Regions from separate parts of the Psychromonas sp. KJ10-5 genome, predicted to be linked through region 1. Evidence: predicted binding sites of a transcription regulator. Region 1 holds the regulator's gene; each other region holds the start of a gene.

Evidence for each region. Region 1 encodes sigma-54, which starts transcription at its own class of promoters, with help from an activator protein. Its sites were predicted from a motif close to GTTGGCACGNNNNTNGNNT; they were not measured.
Region 2: the regulator sigma-54 is predicted to act here: its motif matches at 1,419-1,437, upstream of glnA (glutamate--ammonia ligase).
Region 3: the regulator sigma-54 is predicted to act here: its motif matches at 1,379-1,397, upstream of AC0L3W_RS09665 (PEP-CTERM sorting domain-containing protein).

Annotation. Positions count from the first base shown of each region.
Region 1 covers NZ_CM147864.1:3,814,848-3,818,138, forward strand. Annotated here, with positions in the region: gene rapZ (RNase adapter RapZ) at 1-268, opposite strand, end outside; gene AC0L3W_RS16785 (PTS sugar transporter subunit IIA) at 285-728, opposite strand; gene AC0L3W_RS16790 (RNA polymerase factor sigma-54) at 824-2,269, opposite strand; gene lptB (LPS export ABC transporter ATP-binding protein) at 2,303-3,028, opposite strand; gene lptA (lipopolysaccharide transport periplasmic protein LptA) at 3,031-3,291, opposite strand, start outside.
Region 2 covers NZ_CM147864.1:3,279,344-3,282,634, forward strand. Annotated here, with positions in the region: gene glnA (glutamate--ammonia ligase) at 1-1,315, opposite strand, end outside; gene typA (translational GTPase TypA) at 1,775-3,291, shown strand, end outside.
Region 3 covers NZ_CM147864.1:2,187,483-2,190,773, forward strand. Annotated here, with positions in the region: gene AC0L3W_RS09665 (PEP-CTERM sorting domain-containing protein) at 767-1,336, opposite strand; tRNA gene AC0L3W_RS09670 (tRNA-Leu) at 1,617-1,701, opposite strand; gene AC0L3W_RS09675 (RDD family protein) at 1,863-2,408, shown strand; gene lptG (LPS export ABC transporter permease LptG) at 2,474-3,291, opposite strand, start outside.

The sequences.
Region 1 (3,291 bases):
TGGTTAATGCATCAATATAGATGATTTCCAATTCCACTTTCTTTTGAAGAGAGGCGATCAGTTGTTGTATTTGCTCAACTTTGGTTGGCATGTTACGGACATCTAAGCTCACAGCAACTTTATTGTCTTTAGGGTCTAAAGTATCAATAAGTTGCTCGAGTAGTTGATAAGGTACACCGTCAATGCAGTTATAACCTAAGTCTTCGAGAACATGAAGTGCAATTGTTTTTCCTGAGCCTGAGCGACCACTAATAACAATTAACTTCATACTTTCTCCTGTCTTTCTATAGTGTTAGTAATTCAAATAATTCTTGGGAATTTCCCGCACTGCGTAACTGACGTAAGAATTGTTTGTCTAATAACTTTTGGCTAATTTCTGATAGCGCCGAAAGGTATTCTTTACAAAGGTCTTCAGGTACAAAGATAGCGAATAATATATCCACTTTATTACCGTCATATGAATCGTAATCGATACCTGTTTCACATTGCAAAAAAACAGCCGTAGCAGGTAGCTCACTAGAAATTTTGACATGTGGAATAGCAATCCCAGACCCAACACCTGTTGACCCAATTTTTTCTCGTGCAATTAAGCTTTCAAACAATTCTTGGGCATCTAAATCGAGCTCCTTTGCTGCGATAAGGCTGATTTTTTCTAGAGCGCCTTTTTTGCTTGTGCAAGTAGTGTTACAGAATACCGATTGTTGATTTAATAGAGTAGATATTTTCATAATAATAGTTAACTGTATTTAATGGACGCGCGAGTTTATCAGGTTAGCATTAAATGACTATAGTTAATCCTTATTTATTTGCATTACTTCTTAGTTCAAAGTAATTGTTTACGTTGATTAGAAGGCGGAATTCCTAAGGATTCACGGTATTTAGCAATAGTACGTCTTGCTACCTTAATACCTTTTTCTTCCAACAACTGGGTGATTTTATTGTCGCTTAATGGTTTAGTTGTGGTTTCAGCTGAAACCAACTTTTTAATTAAAGCGCGAATAGCGGTTGATGAACATTCACCGCCTCCATTAGTAGCAACATGGCTAGAAAAGAAAAATTTCAGTTCATATATACCACGTGGAGTATGCATAAACTTTTGTGTTGTAACACGTGAAATAGTGGATTCATGCATTTCTACTTCAAATGCGACATCGTTTAATACCATTGGCTTCATGGACTCATCGCCATATTCAAAAAAGGCTTGTTGCTGTTGTACAATACAATTAGCCACTTTTAATAAGGTATCGTTACGATTTTCTAAGCTTTTAATAAACCACTTAGCTTCTTGTAAGTGGCCTTTGATAAACTGAGAGTCAGTTTTACTAATGTTACCTGAGCACATACTCGCGTATTGCTGGTTAATTGATAAATTAGGATCACAATCTTGATTTAGGGATACACGCCATTGCCCATTGATCTTTTTAACGTACACATCGGGAACAATATACTGCGTTTCGCTGGTTTCTACTCGGTTACCAGGGCGAGGCTCTAAGCTTTGAATTAAACGCATTATTTCAGCAAGTTGAGCTTCTTTTAGCTTACTTTTTCTGGCTAAAGTTCGGTAATCTCTATTACCTAATAGATCCATGTATTGCTCAAGGATTTGAATTGCTTCATTACGCCAAGGAGTCGTTTCTGGTAGTTGGCGTAATTGTATTTGTAAACATTCTTGGGTGGTACGTGCCGCAACCCCTAGTGGATCAAAGTGTTGAATGCGTTTAAGTACCACCTCTACTTCATCTAGTTCTAATTCTTCTAAATCTGTTTGTAAACTCTCTAAGATACTCTCACAGTCGGTGGTCAAGTAGCCTGATTCATCGATAGAGTCAATAATCGCCATCGCGATTATTTGGTCGGTATCTGTAAAAGGTGTTAATTGCATTTGCCACAACAGATGGTCTTGTAGAGAGGTTGATGACTCGCCTTGATAAAGTGTATTTTCTCCCTCATAGGCAACGGCATTAGAAGTCGTTCCTGTGATTGGGGTGGAGTTATAAGATTCCTCCCACTCTTTTTCTGCAGGGAGATCATCAGAGAACTCTTGTTGAGTAATCGCTTCAGTTGTATCTAATACGCTGCTATCGGCTTCTTTAACCGTATCTTCTGACCCAGTTTGATCATCTTGTTCGAGAAGAGGGTTAGAGTCCAAAGCATTCTGAATCTCTTGTTGTAGATCTAATGTTGAAAGCTGCAATAGTTTTATTGCTTGTTGTAATTGAGGGGTCATCGCTAATTGCTGACCCATTTTCAATTGTAAACCCTGTTTCATCAAAACATATCTTCCTGAACGTGTGGCAATAACTTAAAGTTTAAACTCTTCACCTAGATAAACGCGTTTTACATGATCGTTTGCAAGAATTTCATCTTGTGTACCTACAGCAATAATTTCCCCATGGCTTACTATATAGGAATGCTCACAAACATCTAACGTTTCTCTTACATTATGGTCAGTGATTAATACACCTAAACCACGATCTCGTAATTGCTGAATAATATTTTTTATATCAATTACTGAAATCGGGTCAACCCCTGCAAAAGGTTCATCCAGTAGAATAAATTTGGGCTCGGTTGCTAGTGCGCGTGCTATTTCTACACGGCGTCGCTCTCCACCCGATAAACTCATTCCTTTGTTATCACGAATATGAGTAATATGAAACTCTTCCAATAGTGTATTGAGCTTCTCATCGCGTTGCTTTTGCGTTAATTCTTTACGGGTTTGTAGAATACCCATAATGTTTTCTGTCACGGTTAAACGTCGAAAAATAGATGCTTCTTGTGGCAGGTAGCCAATGCCTTTTTGTGCACGAATATGCATTGGGTTACTAGAAATATCTTCGTCATCAATGACGATGCTACCTTGGTCTTGTTTCACTAAACCAACGACCATATAAAAAGAGGTGGTTTTACCTGCACCATTAGGGCCTAGTAAACCTACTATTTCACCGGTTTTTACTGTTAAACCAACACCATTTACTACAGTTCGGCCTTTATAACTTTTAACTAACCCCGTTGCGCGTAACTCTGCCATAGTTATTTGTTGCCTGTGTTTGAAGTTGAGTTAGTGTCTTTAGATTTTTCAAATTGAGCAGGTAAAAAGATGGTTTTTACACGCTCTTTTTTATTTTGGTCTGTACTAACATTAAGCTCTTGTGTTGCTAAGAAATACTCAATCTCAGCACCATTAACTTGGCTATCCAATTGCTTCACTTGTGCATTTTTAGTTAAGGTTATTTTACCTTTAGCCACATCATAGGTAATTTTTTTAGCTTCAGCATCCAATGGTTTTCCATC
Region 2 (3,291 bases), 540 kb from region 1:
AGAACACGCCGCCTTCCGTCAAGAAGTCACGGTCAGCATCTAGTGCTGCTAGTGCTTCTTCGAAAGAAACCGCTACTTGCGGGATTGCATCAGCTTCTTCTTTTGGTAGGTCGTATAAATCTTTATCTAAAGAGTCGCCAGGGTGGATTTTGTTTTTAATACCGTCAAGGCCAGCCATTAACATCGCAGAAAAACCTAGGTAAGGGTTCATTGTTGGGTCTGGGAAACGTACTTCAATACGTGCTGCACGTGCTGTTGGTACGATTGGAATACGGATAGATGCAGAACGGTTACCTGCTGAGTAAGCTAACATTACTGGTGCTTCAAAGCCTGGGATAAGACGTTTGTAAGAGTTAGTTGATGCATTAGTAAATGCATTAATTGCTTTCGCATGCTTAATGATACCGCCAATGTAGTAAAGCGCTAATTCGGATAAGCCGCCGTAACCATCTCCAGAGAATAAGTTAACGCCATCTTTACCTAATGATTGGTGACAGTGGTTACCAGAACCGTTATCGCCAACTAATGGCTTAGGCATAAACGTTGCTGTTTGGCCGTATGCGTGTGCCACGTTATGTACAACGTACTTGTAGATTTGAATCTCATCGGCTTTTTCAACCATAGTGTTAAAGCGACAAGCGATCTCATTCTGACCCGCCGTTGCTACTTCATGGTGGTGAGCTTCAACTACTAAGCCCATCTCTTCCATGATTAAACACATAGCTGAACGTGTATTTTGTGAAGAATCAACAGGTGCTACAGGGAAGTAACCACCTTTGATGCCCGGGCGGTGACCTGTGTTACCGTCTTCATAAGATGTACCTGAGTTCCATGCTGCTTCTTTTGCATCGATTGAGTAGAAAGCACCAGCAATACTGTTACCGTATTTCACGTCATCAAATAGGAAAAATTCTGGTTCTGGGCCAAATAATACTGTGTCTGCAATACCTGTAGAGCGCATGTATGCTTCAGCACGCTTAGCAACTGAACGAGGGTCGCGGTCGTAGCCTTGCATGGTTTTTGGTTCTAATACGTCACAACGTAAATTAAGTGTTACATCGTCTGTAAATGGGTCTAGTACCGCTGTTGAAGGTACTGGCATTAGCACCATGTCAGAGTCTTGAATGCCTTTCCAACCTGCAATTGAAGAACCATCAAACATCTTACCTTCTTCGAAGAAGTCTTCCGTTACTTGATGGTGTGGGATCGATACGTGTTGCTCTTTACCATGAGTATCAGTAAAGCGTAAATCAACGAATTTTACATCTTGCTCTTGGATTAAAGCTAAAACGTCTTGGATTGTTTGTACAGACATGTTGTAGAACCTCATTTGACATCGGAAATGTTATGAATTGAAAATTATATTTCTTGATAAAGAAATAAGAATTTATCGACTTTCTAAACTTATATATATCATGTTGCTTAAAATATGCCAACTCGATTGTCCCCATCAAGCTTGACGGTTGGCACCATAAAAAAGGGTGATTTAGCGCTTTTTTGAACTTATTTGGTGCGTTTGTGCACTTATTTGGTGCATTGGTGTTTTAGTGTGATAATTACGCTGCTTTATTTCGGTGTTTTATCCATTTTAACTATCTGTGACAGACTTAAAACTTTCTATTTTTGAAATTATGTTTACAATGTGCGCACATTTGGCTAGAACACTTCCTGTGCTTTTATTGCCTAATTCTTTTTATACCAATTAAATAAAAGTAGATCCGTCTACTTTTATCTAATTGGTATTTTTAATAGTAAGTTATTTTTGAGGCGCATCATGTCGTTAGATAAATTAAGAAATATTGCCATCATTGCTCACGTTGACCATGGTAAAACAACATTGGTTGATAAACTGTTAGAGCAGTCTGGTACATTAGATTCACGCGGTGGTTCTGAAGAACGTGTAATGGACTCTAACGATCTTGAAAAAGAACGTGGTATTACCATCCTTGCAAAAAACACTGCAATTGTATGGAATGATTACCATATCAATATCGTAGATACACCTGGACATGCTGATTTCGGTGGTGAAGTAGAGCGTATTCTATCTATGGTAGATAGTGTTTGTCTTATTGTTGATGCGGTTGATGGTCCAATGCCACAAACTCGCTTCGTAACACAAAAAGCATTCGCACATGGCCTTAAGCCAATTGTTGTTATTAACAAAATTGATAAGCCTGGTGCACGTCCTGAGTGGGTAATGGATCAAGTATTTGATTTGTTCGATAACTTGGGTGCAACTGATGACCAGTTAGACTTTCAAGTTGTTTATGCTTCTGCATTAAACGGTTGGGCAAGTATTGAGATGGACGAGCAAAAAGATGACATGGAAGATTTATTCCAAACTATCGTTGATACTGTTGCGCCACCTGAAGCGGATCGCGAAGGCGATTTCCAAATGCAAATTTCTCAACTTGATTACAACTCTTACGTTGGTGTAATCGGTGTTGGCCGTATTACACGTGGTAACGTTAAAGTTAATCAACAAGTTACTATTGTTGGTGCTGACGGTAAAGAACGTAAAGGTAAAGTTGGCCAAGTATTAGGTTACTTAGGTCTTGAGCGTCATGATGTTGAAGTCGCAGAAGCGGGTGACATTATTGCAATCAGTGGTTTAGGCGAGCTTAAAATTTCTGACACTATCTGTGCTCAAACAAACGTTGAAGCATTACCACCGTTAACAGTTGATGAACCAACGGTAACAATGACATTCCAAGTAAATACATCTCCATTCTGTGGTAAAGAAGGTAAATACGTTACTTCACGTAATATCTTAGATCGTCTACACAAAGAGCTAGTACATAACGTAGCACTTAAAGTAGAAGAAACAGAAGATCCTGATAAATTTAAAGTATCAGGACGTGGTGAACTACATTTAGGTATCTTAATCGAGAACATGCGTCGTGAAGGTTATGAGCTAGCAGTATCTCGTCCTGAAGTTATCGAAAAGGTGATTGACGGCCAGTTACATGAGCCAATGGAAACATTGACAATTGACTGTGAAGAAGAGCATCAAGGTTCTATCATGGAACAATTAGGTATCCGTAAAGCGGAACTAACTAATATGATTCCAGATGGTAAAGGACGTGTTCGTTTAGACTTTATGATTCCAAGTCGTGGTTTAATCGGTTTCCAAACTGAGTTTATGACAATCACTTCTGGTTCTGGTCTTCTATACCATAGCTTTGATCACTACGGTCCTCATAAAGGCGGTACTATTGGTCAACGTCAAAATGGTGTATTGATCTCAAATCAAGCAGGTAAAGCGGTTACTTACTCATTATTCTTCTTACA
Region 3 (3,291 bases), 1.6 Mb from region 1:
AGTTAAGAACATGATTTAACGGATTTTAATTTAACAATAAGGTAACACGTTATCTCTTATTTTCCAGTTTCTTATTCACTCTCTCACTGTGACTTCACAGGATATGATAGTTGGGCTTCCCATCAATATATCGGCCTTGTAGAGAGAAAACCACAAACTAGAGGCGCATGATGTGATGAGTGTGACACTATCGTTCAATCCCTTTCCCCTATCTTAAAAGGCATACAACTAAAAAACGAGAGGACACGATTGATACAATTAACTATTTTAAAAGCACACTATTTTATTATTTTTCTAAAAAAAGAAAAAACAACTACGTGATCAAAAAAAGATCATAACAAAAGAAGGGAATCGATTTCTTTAATAGATCGACGTTCAAACCTATATGCCTATCATGCACCTCTCATAACATAAGAGAATTGAAGCCTTTTACCACTTATGCAGAACATTACTTTTCACTTTCTATGTCTGATGCCCCGGCAGAGCCAACTGGAATAAGACACTCCTGTGGGAGCGAAATAGAAGCAAGTATTCACGATCGATTTAACCTCAACTATAACTATAAACCAAGAGTCATTGAGTTTGATGAGCAAGGTATAGTAATTAATCAAGACTCATAGTAGAAAAAATAATCTTTAAGAAGTTAAGAAGTGATTGACCTGATTTATTGTGGATTAAGTGATGCACTTTAATATTAAAAACAGGTTATAAAAAAACGGCTCTATTAGATAGAGCCGTTCGTCAGATATATAATAGTGCTATTAGATTATACGTTTGTTTTACGTCTGTAAGCAAAAGCAATAAGTGCAAAACCTAATACAAATAACATGCTTGGTTCAGGAACAGAGGCTGTACCACTCCAAATCACACCAGTGTTACCATTAGCGCTATTAGTTACAGCGAAAGTTAGTTTGTTATCTGCAGTGATTAATGTTGTTAGTGAGCTATCGAAAATGTCATAAACATTTTTCCAAGCTTTTTCAATATCAGTTTGTGTAGAGTCAAAGATAACATCTGAACCGATTGAGACAATCAGCTCGTCATCATAAGAAACGAATAACGATGTTAGGTTGTAATTATCAACAGTAACAAGATCTAGCTCATAAAAACTATACTCACTACCATCAACATTCCAAGCATCACTTGGTTGAATCCATGTTGCACCATCTAAATCAGTACCAGTTGGATCAATCCAATTATGATCATCATCAGTAAGTGTTGTTGTTGGACTAGTGCTACTAGAGCCATCGTCTACACTTGAGTAAAAAGAGATAGCCGAAGCATATGTACTTGACAGTAAAATGATAGCTGTCAGTGCTGTTTTGAATAAATTCATATTATTTCCTTAATGTTATGAATAGCTATTTACATCCTAACAAAGCACTAAACATGCCAAAAATATAAACTATTGTTTTAAAATACTTTTTTATCATTTTTTTATTTTTAAATATCATTAGTGTTAAAAAATCCGACAACCATTATCTTTTAATAAACTTTTACTAACTTAAATCAAATATAGATAGAGGCTAATAGCAAAACAGGTATTGGATAAAAACAGAATGTTCATTATTCAGAAACAAAAAAGCCCCAACTATTGTTGAGGCTTTCTTTGAATATGGTGCCCGAGGACGGACTTGAACCGTCACTCCTCTCGGAAACGGATTTTGAATCCGTCGCGTCTACCAATTTCACCACTCGGGCTGAGTGGAAAGGATTATACCTACAGGACAATGACAAACAAGCATTTTGTTTACAATCCTGCGTAAGCGATTAAAAACCGTTCAATCTTTATGAATAATAAATAAAATGCCAAGTTATTAGCCATTTGCTACACTGTTTTTTCACATATTTGAGGGATTATCATGGCCAAACAGAATAAAAAAAAGAATCAAGCGCTCGACTTAGCGGAGCAATATCAAGGCTGCAAACGCGCCTCTTTTTGGAGACGCTTAGGAGCTTATATTATTGATCTTTTTACAATAGGATTCGTCATTGCCTTTGCCACGGCACTGGCATTATTGGTAGTGAATATTGTAGCGAAGTTGGGTGGTATTGATTTAAGTTTATATCAAGATAGCAGCGATTATTTAGGTCATAGCATGTGGTTTTTAGCCTATATCTCATTACTTATTATTGCTTTCTTCATTTATTTTTGGAGCTGTTCAGGACAGACTATTGGCATGAAACTGGTTCAATTGAGAGTACAAAATAGTGATGGTAGTAATATAAGCATGACGCAAGCTGCGATTCGCTTAGCCACCTCTGCTTTTGGTTTAGGTAGTTTTATGGCGTTACTTAAAGATCGCAATGCTTTTCAAGATTTATGGGCTGAGTGTGAAGTCGTGGTATTACCAAAATCTTTAAACACCTGGGCTCTATTTAAAAAGGTAGAAGGAAAAGAAAAGTAAGAAATATTATTACTTACTCAGTTAAAGCTCCATTTAACTGAGTAAGTAAATTATCATTCCATTCTTTAAGTTTGCTTTCTTAACTGATACATAGCAATTACTAACACTAATATACTAGGCAATAAAGCACCTAAAATCGGCGGTAAGCCAAATACTAAACTAGCGGGACCAAATAACTCTCCAGATACATGGAAAGTAAAGCCACTGGCTATACCAAAAATAAGACGTGTACCCATGGGGACTGATCTTAAACCACCAAATATAAATGAAACCGATAGCAACATCATAACGACCACGGTGAAAGGCAATACCGCTTTACGCCATAGTATTAACCAATAACTGCTCGCATCTTGGTCATTACTTTCCAAATAAGTAATGTAGTCATAGATATCACGCATCGACATCTTATCTGGTTCACTGATAATGACTTCTAGTTTTTTCGGTGTTAATTCAGTTTCCCATACGTAATCAGGGAAATTTTCAACCCGCGTTTCACCATCGTAAAAACTGGTTTGACTCACCTCTTGTAATAACCAAGACCCTTCTTGGTAAGTTGCTTGCTTAGCAACCATTGCTCGACTCAAGGTTAGGTCTTTAGCAAAAAAGTATAGCTGTACATTATACAATTCTGCTTTGCTGTTCATTCTGCCAATACTCACAAATGAGTTGGCATCTTTTGCCCAAACACCATATTTGTTATCAACTCGTTCAGTCCCCTTACGAAGCTGATCGCGCATGAAATAAGCTTCTTTATCTGTTTGCGGGGCAACAAACTCACCTAGTAACATAACAGCAATAACCATTGGAATAGCAGTTTTTAATACGGCCGTCGCGATTCTAAATTTAGACATACCCGCCGCTTGCATAACCACTAACTCACTAC